One region of the Caballeronia sp. A2-2 genome, then DNA from elsewhere that is predicted to be linked to it. Evidence: predicted binding sites of a transcription regulator. Region 1 holds the regulator's gene; each other region holds the start of a gene.

Region 1 (4,213 bases):
ACCGCATGGTCGCCGACCAGATCGCCATGCTGTGCGGCGCGGGTCAGCCGGTGCAACGCATCCTGCTGCTCAACGCGACGAGCCACGGCGACACGCTCAACGAAGTGGTGCAGGCGTATCAAAGCACCGCCGACCAGCCGCCGCTCGCGGGCTGCATCCTCACCAAGCTGGATGAAGCGACCAACCTGGGCGGCGTGCTCGATACGGTCATCCGCTACAAGATGCCGGTGCATTACGTTTCGACCGGACAGAAAGTGCCCGAGAACCTCTACGTCGCCACGCGTCGCTTCCTCATCAAGAGCGCGTTCTGCATTCCGCGCGACGGTTCGCCCTTCGTGCCGCACGACGAAGAAGTCCCGGCGCTCCTCTCCGCGCTTTCCGCGCGCGCCACGACCGAACTGTATGGAGTGCACTTTGGATAAGTTCGTTCTCGACCAGGCGGAAGGGCTGAGAAGGTTGTTGACGCGTTCGGGTTCGCGCGTCGTGGCGGTGGTCGGTGGCCCGTCGGGCATCGGCTGCACATCGACGGTGGTGAATCTCGGCGCCGCGCTCGCCGCGCATGGCAAGGATGTGCTCGTGATCGACGAGCGGCAGGTTCCCGGCTCGGTGAGCGAATTGTCGGGCGTGCCCACCACGGGTGCGTTCGCGGCGGTGATGTCGGGCCGTCGCACGGTGACGGAAGCGCTCACGCGCACGCCGCTGGGTTTCTCGCTGATTTCGGCGCCGCGCGATGAGCGCATCAGCCACGACGCCGCGCAATGCCGCGCGCTGCTCGACGGCCCCGCCGACATCGTGCTGATCGATGCGCAACTCGATCGCAGCGGCGCGCTCTCGTCGCTGGCGGCGCAGGCGCATGACTATCTGATGGTGACGCGGGTGGCCGCGTCGGCGATCACCGAGGCGTATGCGTGCATGAAGCGCATGCACTACGCCCACGCGATCGGCCAGTTCCGCGTGCTCATCAATCACGTGCAGAACGAAGCCGACGCAGCGGTCGCGTTCGAGAATTTGTCGGGCGTCGCAAGCCGGTATCTGGCTGTGTCGCTCGTGCAGGCAGGGTATGTGTCCGAGGATGCGCGCGTCACTCGGGCAAAGGAACTCTCGCGCTGCGCGGTGGAAGCGTTCCCGGCCACGGCCGCGGCGCGTGACTATCGCCGGATCGCGGCAGAGCTTCTGTTCTGGCCGATGCATCCCGCGCAATATGTGCGCGCCGCATCGCTCGGCCAGCAAGACGCGCGTACTTCGTTTGGCGACACTGACCAAGGCGGAACGGGGGCGGCGCATCGCGTGGATGCGCTTTCCGATCATGCAATGAGCAGCACGGCGTCGATGTGACTAAGTTAAGGTGATCAGGATGTATAACGCCAAAGGTAAGCTCTCACAGAACGATGTGCTCACGAAGTACGCACCGCTCGTTCGACGTCTGGGACTTCAGCTCGTTGCCAAGATGCCGGCGAGCGTCGATCTGGACGATTTGATTCAGGCAGGCATGATCGGCCTCATGGATGCGGCAAGCCGCTACAAGGAAGATCAGGGCGCGCAATTCGAAACGTACGCGAGCCAGCGCATTCGCGGCGCGATGCTCGACGAACTCCGCGCCAACGACTGGCTCCCGCGCAGCATGCGCAAGACCTCGCGCGAAGTGGAATCCGCTGTGCACAAGGTCGAGCAGAACCTCGGCCGCTCCGCCAGCGAAACCGAAATCGCCGAACACATGAACCTGCCGCTCGACGAATATCAGTCGATGCTTCAGGACTTGCACGGCAGCCAGTTGATCTACTACGAAGACTTCGATCGTTCCGCGGACGACGAGCCGTTCCTCGACCGTTATTGCGTCGATCGTTCGGACCCGCTCTCGGCGCTGCTTGACGATAGTCTGCGCGGTGCGCTGATCGAGGCCATCGACAAGCTGCCCGAGCGCGAAAAGCTGCTGATGAGCCTGTATTACGAGAAGGGTTTGAATCTGCGCGAAATCGGCGCGGTGATGGAAGTGAGCGAATCGCGCGTGTGCCAGTTGCATAGCCAGGCGGTGGCGCGGTTGCGCTCGAAGCTGCGCGAACAGTCGTGGACCAGCGCGGAAGTTTGAGCTTGCTGGTGACGCGGATGTCCTGAACGGGCATCCGCGTTTTTTCATGCCGTTTCGAAGTCGCGCGTTTCGGCGAAGACCGTCTTGCCTTCGCCGAGGCTCTTGGCGCGATACATCGCGCGGTCGGCGGCGCGCAGCACCGCGCTCATGTCGGCTTCGCGCACGTTCGCGGCGCTCGCCAGCAGACACGCGCCGATGCTCGCCGATACCGACACCGGCCGCTCCTGCACGGTCGTGATCGTGGCGAGCGACGAATGCACGGCATCGGCGACGGCGAGCACGGCGCTTCGATCACGCACATTGCGCGCGAGCACGACGAATTCATCGCCGCCGAGGCGCGCGATGGTGTCCGTGTGGCGCATGCCGCGCCCGAGCGAATGCGCGAACGACTGCAACAGCATGTCGCCGACGGCGTGACCGTAGGTGTCGTTCACTTCCTTGAAACCGTCGAGGTCGATCAGCAGCAGCGCGGAGGCATCGCTTGAAGTGGAATCGTCGGCTTTCATCGACGTATTGACGATGCGTTCCAGCGCGTAGCGGTTGCAGAGTCCTGTGAGCGGGTCCGTCGATGCCTGCCGCGCGAGATCGCGATTGGCGTTGCCCAGCCGATCGACCAGCACGCTCAGATACACCGACGCACCGAGCACACTGAGCGCAAGCCCGATGGCCGCAGGCCGGTTCGCGCTCCACCACGGCTGCCACATCGCGAGTAGGGCGACGACGATCAGCGCCGTCGCGCAGGACACGAACAGCGTGCGCTTGCCGTAACGGCATCCCGCGCCGATGAGAAACCAGAACACGACCCAGAGCAAGGGCAACGCGACCGCGCCGCCGACGCCGAGCAACATGCCGAGCAAGGCCTGATCCGCGACGGTCGTGATGAGAAGCCGCACGCGCGACGGCGTATTCATGCGGCTCACGATAAGCAAGGTCAGCGCGCCATAACACACATAAAGCGCGATCAGCCGCGTCACCAGCGATGCATCGTGCGACGGCACGCGCCACGCGAAAATCCAGTACGCCACCAGCACCGCCGCGCCCATGCCGACCCGCAACGTGGCCTGCTCGCGTTCCGGGTTGCGGGGTTCGCTCCATGTGAACCCATGCGGCCGGCGAGCCGCGTGATGCGCCTGCTCCATTCTCGATCCCCTGCGTACTGATTTTTTTCGTTGGCCCCGTCGCGCGGCTTGTCTCGTATTTTGCTACTTTTTGCGATAAACCTGTGTTTCGGGTTAGAACGTAAGTCTTGGTTAACGGCGGTCTTTCTCGCAAACTCAAGGGTCGGTGAAATGGTTGATGGACGGCATCTTCTTGCCGGTGAATGGCTGGCGGTGTGCAATGGCGACGACGTGCCGCCGGGCGATGCGCGCGCGTTCATCGTCGGCGATGAGCGGATCGTCGTGTGGCGCGACAGTCTCGGCGCGGCGCATGTCTGGCGCGATTACTGTCCGCATCGCGGAGCGCAGTTGTCGCTTGGCGCGGTGCGCGGCGATCGGATCGTGTGTCCGTATCACGGCTGGCGGTATGACATCGAAGGGCAATGCCTGCATATTCCTTCCAATCCGTCGCTGCGTCCGCCGAAGCGCGCGTGCGCGACGACCTTCGTCAGCGAGGAAAAATACGGTGTTGTGTGGATGTGTTTCGGCGAACCGGCGTATCCGCTCGATTTCTTTCCGGAGGCTTCCATCGCGGGCGGACGGCGTATCAATCTTGCGCCGCAGACGGTGAAGTCATCGGCGCCGCGCGTCGTCGAAAACTTTCTGGACATGGCGCATTTTTCGTTCGTGCATGCGGGGATTTTGGGTGTCGGCGAGCATGCCGAGGTGCCGGATTACGAGGTTGTGCGTATCGAGGGCGGCGGTTTGGAAGCGAGGCAATGCCGCTTCTGGCAACCGGCCGGGATTCCCGGGCAAGAGGGCGCGATGTTCGACTATGTGTATCGCGTGAAGCGGCCGCTGATCGCGAGTCTGACGAAGATGGCGTCGGGTGGACAGGGCGCGCTGCATATCATGCTTGCCGTCTCGCCCGTGACGCAGACGGAGACGCGCGCGTGGCTGGTGTCCATCCACGAAGACGATTCGACGCATTCGGATCAGGCGCTTTACGACTTCAACATGGAGATTCTGT
Region 2 (4,213 bases), on a different replicon from region 1:
TTATCCGCTCATTCGGATGACGAACGATTCCAGTTTGATGGGACCGTTCGCCAATCGCACGCCGATGAAGCTCGTCGCGTGGATGCTGTTCGCGGTCATCAGCGCGGCGAATGCATGGCTCGTAATCGAAACCGTAGGTGACTGGCTTCGATAAAAGAAAAACGCTAAGACTTATTTGACCACAGCCACCGGCGCATTCGATTTCGCCGCGACCGGTTGCGGCGTCGCGCCTTCCTGCGGCAAGGCCTGATCCACCGTCGTGCGTCCGCCATCCTTGAAGAAAGCCTGTTCCGCGGCCTTGTTCAGCACCAGCACGCTGATGCGGCGATTGGTCGGTTCATCGACGACATCCTTGTTGAGCGGCAGCACGTCGGCGAGGCCGCGCACTTGCAGGATCTTGCCTTCGTTCATGCCGCCCGCGACCAGCGCACGACGTGCAGCATTCGCACGCTCACTCGACAGTTCCCAGTTCGAGAAGCCCGTCTGGCCGCCGGAGTAGGGCACGGCATCCGTGTGACCGGCAATCGACACGCGATTGTCCACGTCATTCAGCGTCGAGCCGATGTTGGTCAGGATGGTCGTCGCGTAGCCTTCGAGCCTGAAGCTGCCCGAAGCGAACATCGGCCGCTTGAGCGAATCCACGATCTCGATGCGCAAGCCTTCGCTCGTGATCGCGATACGAATCTGATCCTTGAACGCCTTGAGTTGCGGCGTGGCTTCGATCAGCGCGGAGAGCTTCTGCTTGAGCTGCTGCAAGCGCTGCATGTCTTCCTGCTGCATGCTGGCGCGCTGCGTCGGTTGCTGCGGCGACTTCGGCGTGGGCTGCGACTGCGTCTTGTTGGATTCACCCGGACGCGCGCTCTTCAGACTCTCGCCGCCGCCATTGACGATGCTCGTATGCGCCGATGCACCGCCATCGTTGCCGAACAGCGCCGACAGCGGCTGATTGAAGTAATCCTCGATGCCCTGCTTGTCGTACTTCGACGTGGAGCCGAGCAGCCACATGAGCAGGAAGAACGCCATCATCGCGGTGACGAAGTCGGCGTAGGCGATCTTCCATGCGCCGCCGTGATGGCCGTGACCGTGAGCTTTCTTCTTGCGCTTCACAATGATCGTGGGCGCGAGCACGGATTGCATCGGTTCGCGTGATTGCTGTTTTTCAGCCATGATGTTCGGGCGAGAGCGTGATTACGAAAAGTCGGGCGTCAGGCGGACTTGGGCATCTTCGTGGCGCGCACGGCTTCGTCCAGTTCCTTGAAGCTCGGACGATCGGCGGTGAAGAGGACCTTGCGGCCGAATTCCACGGCGACTGTCGGCGCGTAACCGTTCATGGAAGCGAGCAACACGGCCTTCACGCACTGGAACGGCTTGGCTTCGGCCGCGCCCTTTGCGTTGAGCACATCAGCCAGCGGGCCGACGAAACCGTACGCCAGCAAAATGCCGAGGAACGTGCCGACCAGCGCCGCCGCGATCATCTCGCCGAGCACGGCGGGCGGTGCGCCGACCGAACCCATCGTGTGGACCACGCCCATCACCGCCGCGACGATACCGAAGGCCGGCAAGCCATCGGCCATCTTCTGAATCGCGTTCGCGGCAATCGCGCTTTCGGTGTGGTGCGTTTCGAGTTCTTCGTCCATCAGGTCCTGCATTTCCATCGCGTTGACGTTGCCCGCGGACATCATCCGCAGATAATCGACGATGAATTCGAGCAGGTGATGATCCGCCATCACGTGCTCGTACTTCTGGAACGTAGGGCTGGACTCGGGGGCATCGACATCGGCTTCGAGCGCCATCATCCCTTCCTTGCGGGCCTTTTGCAGCAACTCATAAAGCAGCGCGATGAGCGCGAGATACTTGTCCTTCGTGTACGCGCCGCCCTTGAATGCCTTCGGGAACGTTTGCAGCGTTTTCTTCAACGTCGCCGTGGGATTCGACACGATGAACGCGCCGAGCGCCGCACCGAAAATACAAACGAGTTCGAACGGCTGCATGAGCGCCGCGAGGTGACCGCCCTCGCCGACGAAGCTGCCGATCACGCAAGCAATGATGACCACCCAACCGATAATGACAAACATGATTTCTCCGCTGTTGTCCGCGTCGTGAGCCGTGCGCGCTGGCAATTCTGGTGAGTCCAGGCGCGCACGGCTCGCGACGCATTCGTTACCTTGATGTTGGCTTTTAACGGCCTGGGTAAGGCCTACATTTAGGGTGTCGCGCAAAAATTTGCGCAAAGGTTTGCGCGGTAGAAGTTACTTTTGCCGTTTTCCGCGGCTCTTTGGCGATTACTCCGGAGGTAATGGAAATGCTACCTGTGTGCGGCTAGTATCGATTGCATGAACTCGACTCTTCTCTATCCTCCAACCGCCACGGTCGGCGCGTTGCTGCGCGACTGGCGTCAAAGGCGTCGCATGAGCCAGCTCGATCTGGCGGGCGAGGCGGAAGTATCGACGCGCCATCTGAGCTTCGTGGAATCGGGCCGTTCGCTGCCGAGCCGGGACATGCTGATGCGGCTCGCCGAACAACTCGACGTGCCGCTGCGCGAACGCAATGCGCTGCTGATGGCAGCAGGCTACGCGCCGCTCTATCGCGAGCGCGGGCTGGCGGACCCGCAACTCGCGGCGGCGCGTCGCGCGGTCGAACTGGTGCTGAAGGCGCATGAGCCGTATCCGGCGCTGGCCGTCGATCGGCACTGGACGATGATCGCGGGCAACGCGGCGTTGGCACCGCTCATCGCGCACGCGGATGCAGCGCTGCTCGAAGCGCCCGTTAACGTGCTGCGTTTGTCGATGCATCCGCGCGGGCTTGCGAGTCTCATCGAGAACTGGCACGAATGGCGGGCGCATTTGCTGGCGCGCGTGCGTCGTCAGATCGACGTATCCGGCGATGCCACGCTCACCGCGCTGCTCCAGGAACTCGAAGCCTATCCCGCACCGCAGCACGCAACCGACGATGCGCCCGCCGAACCGGACCCGGTCGTCGTGCCATTGAAGCTACGCACGCCGCGCGGCATCCTCTCGTTTCTTAGCACGACGACGGTATTCGGCACGCCCGTTGACATCACCCTATCGGAATTGGCGATCGAAGCGCTATTCCCCGCCGACGAAGCAACGGCCAACGCGCTACGCGAAATGTCGGCAGCGACACGCTGAAAAGGTTGCGCCGGCGCCATCCGCCTTACAAAATTGAACCTGATGCGTGCGAGCGGATCAATGAAAACACGCGGCGCGCATTTTGCGTCTCGGAGACTTTTGTCCAACCAACACGGAAGACAGCGATGATTCAGACATTCGAACTAGTGATCGGCGGACAGAGGATGCAGTTTTGCGCGAGCATCGCGGATGGCGGCGGGCCGCAGCGCGTCATCATCAGTCAGGCGGATTCGGCCAAGACGCTCGTGATCGTGGAGGCGAGCGGGATCATCGGCGCGATTCGGGCGGAAGTGGAAGCGCCGGATAGTTTCGTCGCGGATGCCGTGCGCAAGGCGCAGCACGAAGCGTTGATCGAGCGCGCACTCGACACCGGCGAGGTGCAGACGATCAGCTTATAAGCGTTTGCAATGAAGCAATGCCCGCGTGGTCGAAGAAGCCGCGCGGGCATTGCTTTTTGTATTACAGACGTGGCTCGCCGTTTTTCGGGTCGGCGGGAACCATCGGCGTGGCCGAATCCGGGCCGTCGGGCATGTCCGGATCATCGGGATTGGGCGGGGCGTCGGGGTCCAGCAGCTTGTCCGGGTCCGGCTCAAGCGGTTGGTCGGGGGAACGGGGCGCGGTCGACATAGTTCGGTTCTCCGGAAATGAAACGAGTGCAGGTCCTCCTTCGCGCTGCAACGCGCGTTCCTGCGTCATTTCGAATGCGATTGATCGATGAACCCGGCCACGCACGCCGCGCAGATCAGCATCGCGACCGAAATGCCGGCGGACCAGCGCACAGCATCCACGATTTGCGCAATGCCCGCCGCGCCCTCGCCGTGGCCCGCGAGCGCGCCGAACGCCGCCACGCCGATCGCGCCCGCCGCCTGACGCGCCGTATTCAGCACCGCCGATGCCGTTCCCGCACGTTCCTGCCGCACCGTGCCGAGCAGCGCGGTGGTCATCGCCGGAACCGCGACGCCCATGCCGGTCGGAATCAGCAGGAACGGCAGCAGTAACGCGAGCGTGGGCGTCGCCGGACCGACGAACATCAACGCCGCGAAACCGATGGCGTCGATCAGCGC
Region 3 (4,213 bases), 370 kb from region 1:
TCGTTGCCGTCCCGCGCCACCGTCACTTCGTAACCCGCCGTCGCCAGCGTGGCGCAAAGGATTTGTCGCATGGCGGCGGAATCGTCGATTGCCAGAATGTTCTTGATCATGTGTATGTGCCTCGGCTCTGGTTCTGTTGTCGGCGCAAAAGCGGGGAGTCTTGAGCGAGTTTTACGGCGAATTTGTAAGCGGGCTTATTTGGCTTACTGGATGGTGGATGCGTGTTCGAGCGACGGCGCAATGCTCGCGATCGGCTTGACGATGGCGTTGGCATTCGGCGCGGAACTGGCGGGCGCAAGCGTGCTCACGCCGCCTCCGCCGTTGTCGATGGTGGTCCCCGGCGAGCCGTCGTCGCGCAACATCTGCGCTTCGGCCCGCCGGTTCAGCACGATCACGCTGATGCGCCGGTTCTCCGGGTCCATCGGGTCTTTGCGGTTGAGGTTCTGACTCGATGCAAGCCCAAGCACGCGCAGCACCTTGGCTTCATCCATGCCGCCCGCAACCAGTTCGCGCCGCGACGCGTTGGCGCGATCCGCCGACAGTTCCCAGTTGCTATAGCCCTTCTCGCCGCCCGCGTACTGCACGGCATCCGTATGTCCCTGCACGACGATGTGATTCGGCACGCCATTGAGCGTCTTGCCGATCTCGCGCAGGATGTCGCGCATGTACGGTTGAACGTTGTTACTGGAGAGCGCGAACATCGGGCGCTTCTGCGTATCGACGATCTCGATTCGCAAGCCCTGCTGCGTCGTCTCGATGCGAATCTGCTGCTTGAACTGGCGCAACGTGGGGTTCGCATCGATGGCGGACATCAGCTTGATCTGGAGATCGTGCAGGCGTTCCTGCTCGCGGCGTTCGAGTTCGTTGGCGGCGGCATCGAGCAATTCGTCGCTAGACTTCGATGCGGACGAACGTTGCGCCAGTTGCGTCTTGCCATCGGTGCGGCGCGCATCGCCCGGCTCTTTGCTGGCGATATCGCGCCCGCCGCCTTCGAGAATGCTGTTGTCCATGCCGACGGTCTTGCCGCCGACCATCGCGGCCTTGAGCGGCATCTGAAAATATTCGGCGATGCCGCGACGCTGCACGGTGGAGGTCGAAGAAAGCAGCCACATCAGCAGGAAGAACGCCATCATCGCGGTCATGAAGTCCGCGTACGCGAGCTTCCACGCGCCGCCGTGATGACCCTTGCCGCCCTTGCCGACCACGCGCTTGATGAAAATCGGACGCTGCTTTTCGCCGCTCATGGCTCGTGCCCTGGTCGCTGACATGGTTGTGACGCCGCCTGTCGCATCGCGCTCATTTAGCCTTCACGCGGCGCACGTGTTCTTCCAGTTCGGAGAACGACGGACGCTCGGTGGAGAACAGGACCTTGCGGCCGAACTCGACCGCGATCGACGGCGCGTAACCGTTCAGGCTCGCGAGAATCGTCACCTTGATGCACTGGAACATCTTGGTCTGCTCGGCCACGCGTTGTTCCGCGACACCCGCGAGCGGCCCGATGAAACCGTAGGAAAGCAGAATGCCGAGGAAGGTGCCGACCAGCGCCTGCGCGATCATCTCGCCGAGAATCGCGGGCGGCTGATCGGCGGAGGCCATGGTGTGGACCACGCCCATCACCGCCGCGACGATGCCGAACGCGGGCATGGCGTCGCCCACTTTATGCAAGGCCTGCGCGGGCGCTTCGCCTTCGGTGTGATGCGTTTCGATTTCCTCGTCCATGAGGCTTTCGATCTCGAACGCATTCATGTTGCCGCCGACCATCAGCCGCAAATAATCCGTCATGAATTCGACGATGTGATGGTCCGCGAGAATCTTGGGGTATTCGTTGAAAATCGGGCTTTTCGAGGGATCGTCGATATCGGATTCCAGCGCGAGCGTGCCTTCCTTGCGCGCCTTCGCCAGCAGGACGTAGAGCAGCGCCATCAGCTCCATGTAGACGTCCTTGTTGTACTTGGCGCCCTTGAACAGCGTCGGGATGACGCGCATGACCGCCACGATGGTCTTCTTGCCGTTGCCGAGGATGAACGCGCCGACGCCCGCGCCGGCGATCATGAGAATCTCGACCGGCTGCATGAGCGCGCCAAGGTGGCCGCCTTCGAGCGCGTAACCGCCGAACACGGACAGCAATGTCACGAGCGTTCCTACGAAAATCAGCACAGTCGATACCTCAGAGATTGATGCGGGATGACCGCTATAAGTGGGTTTACGGCATGCAGACAAAAAACTTTGGAGGCGGCCCTCGGTGGGCCAATGGGCGCAATCCCGCGCGGGGACTGGCTTCGGTGCGTCAGTGTTTGCTGACTTTAGGCAGTGATTTCCGGGCGCGTTAGGGTGTCAACGGCCGCTTTCTGCGATTACTTGAATGGCGGCGGGCGCGGCGCGCTTGTCCTTGTCGGCAAGCGCCGCGAGGAGGGTTTGATCGTCGAAACGGAAGCGGCACAGCAGATGGCTCGATGCCGCGACTTTCATCGCCTGCGCGGGTGAGAGCGCGGCGAGCAGGTTCGCGACCTGTTCGGACAGGCCGAGACGGAGCATCGCCGTCGCGCGGTCTTCATCGAGCAGACGCTGCGCGAGAAGCAAGTACGACAGATTCACCTCGCGAATCTCCGCGAGCGCGTTGGTAGGGCTGGCCGTCATTTTCTTCCCCGAATCGATACGTGGCTGGTCAGGCCGGCAGGAAACGTTTGCTCGGAGCGGCCTGATGGCCGCGCCGGTCCCACTTTTTAGTGACGGCCCGATTGTCCGTGACCGATCAAGGCGTCGCCATCGGACAAAGCTGCCGACTCGCTGCCGGAAAAATGCGCGATTTCGTGTAGGAATTTTTCTTACATCGCATCGGAAAGGAAACTTGTCGGCGCAATGAAAGATGCCTTCAATGCCCGCTGCGCGCCGCCCGACGGCCGGGCCCGCTTTATGCTCACCTCTTTCCTCGCGGCCCGTCTGACCATTCAAAAGCACGTTCCTCAGTTGAATCAGTGGAATATTTGACTTCGTAACAGCAGTTGTTTCGCGCTGTAACAACGATAAGCGATTGAAAAATGACGTGAAATGCCGCTCTCGATCCCGATAATGGGCAGTAAGGGATAACCCGGTCGCGATGCTTCTTCATCGCCGGGCCTATCTCGGGCGGCGTCACTTACGCGGCCCGCCCGAATGGCAATGTTGAACGCTCGACCGGAGCGTGACTGCAATGCCTCAATGAACAGGAGAGTCACGTTATGCGAATCGCACAAATTGCACCGTTGTACGAAGCTGTCCCCCCGAAGTTTTACGGTGGAACCGAACGCGTGGTGTCGTATCTCACCGACGCGCTGGTAGACCTCGGCCACGATGTAACCTTGTTTGCCTCAGGCGATTCGCAAACGAAGGCGACGCTCGAAGCCGCCTGGCCGCGCGCACTGCGCCTCGACCCGACGATCCGCGATGCGCTCGCGCCGCACATGCTGCTGCTCGAATCCGTCCGCCGCCGCGCGCATGAATTCGATGTGCTGCACTTCCACCTCGACTACATGCCGTTCCCGCTGTTCACGCAAATGGACACGCCTTTCGTGACGACGCTGCACGGCCGTCTCGACCTGCCGGAACTACAGCCGATCTTCAACACGTTCACGAAGGCGAACGTCATCTCGATTTCGGACAATCAGCGCGGTCCGCTGCCGCAGGCGAACTGGCTGAACACGGTTTATCACGGTCTGCCGAACGATCTGCTGACGCCGCAGCCGCAGAAGAAGCCGGAATATCTGGCGTTCCTCGGCCGTATCTGCCCGGAAAAGCGCGCGGATCTGGCCATCAAGATCGCGGCGCAAAGCGGTTTGCCGCTGAAGATCGCGGCGAAGGTCGATAAGGCCGACGCCGAATACTTCAAGTCGACGATCGAGCCGCTGCTGTCGCAGGCGCATGTGGAATTCGTCGGCGAGATCAACGAAGCGCAGAAGCCGGAGTTTCTGTCGGGCGCGAAGGCGCTGCTGTTCCCGATCGACTGGAACGAACCGTTCGGTCTGGTGATGATCGAAGCGATGGCTTGCGGCACGCCGGTAATCGCGTTCAATCGTGGTTCGGTGCCAGAAGTGATCGACCACGGCGTGACGGGCTTCATCTGCGAAGACGTGCCGGGCGCGGTTGGCGCGTTGCATCGGATCGACGAACTGAACCGCGTTGAAATTCGCTCGCAATTCGAGCGCCGCTTCAGCTCGACGACGATGGCGCAAAACTA

Evidence for each region. Region 1 encodes FliA, which starts transcription of late flagellar genes. Its sites were predicted from a motif close to CTAAAGTTTNNNNNNNNNNNGCCGNTA; they were not measured.
Region 2: motA (flagellar motor stator protein MotA) is a predicted target of FliA. The motif match lies at 2,180-2,206, and genes of this name have one in related genera.
Region 3: motA (flagellar motor stator protein MotA) is a predicted target of FliA. The motif match lies at 2,204-2,230, and genes of this name have one in related genera.

What each region holds. Positions count from the first base shown of each region.
Region 1 is NZ_CM172587.1:328,978-333,190, reverse strand. Features, by position in the region: gene flhF (flagellar biosynthesis GTPase FlhF) at 1-422, shown strand, start outside; gene ACZCWR_RS01685 (MinD/ParA family ATP-binding protein) at 415-1,335, shown strand; gene ACZCWR_RS01680 (RNA polymerase sigma factor FliA) at 1,355-2,086, shown strand; gene ACZCWR_RS01675 (diguanylate cyclase domain-containing protein) at 2,131-3,225, opposite strand; gene ACZCWR_RS01670 (Rieske 2Fe-2S domain-containing protein) at 3,376-4,213, shown strand, end outside.
Region 2 is NZ_CM172588.1:528,375-532,587, forward strand. Features, by position in the region: gene ACZCWR_RS18600 (Nramp family divalent metal transporter) at 1-154, shown strand, start outside; gene motB (flagellar motor protein MotB) at 172-1,167, opposite strand; gene motA (flagellar motor stator protein MotA) at 1,206-2,075, opposite strand; gene ACZCWR_RS18615 (helix-turn-helix domain-containing protein) at 2,334-3,149, shown strand; gene ACZCWR_RS18620 (hypothetical protein) at 3,275-3,547, shown strand; gene ACZCWR_RS18625 (hypothetical protein) at 3,609-3,776, opposite strand; gene ACZCWR_RS18630 (MFS transporter) at 3,842-4,213, opposite strand, start outside.
Region 3 is NZ_CM172587.1:702,562-706,774, reverse strand. Features, by position in the region: gene ACZCWR_RS03375 (response regulator) at 1-110, opposite strand, end outside; gene motB (flagellar motor protein MotB) at 204-1,244, opposite strand; gene motA (flagellar motor stator protein MotA) at 1,297-2,157, opposite strand; gene flhD (flagellar transcriptional regulator FlhD) at 2,335-2,637, opposite strand; gene ACZCWR_RS03355 (hypothetical protein) at 2,860-2,988, shown strand; gene ACZCWR_RS03350 (glycosyltransferase family 4 protein) at 3,219-4,213, shown strand, end outside.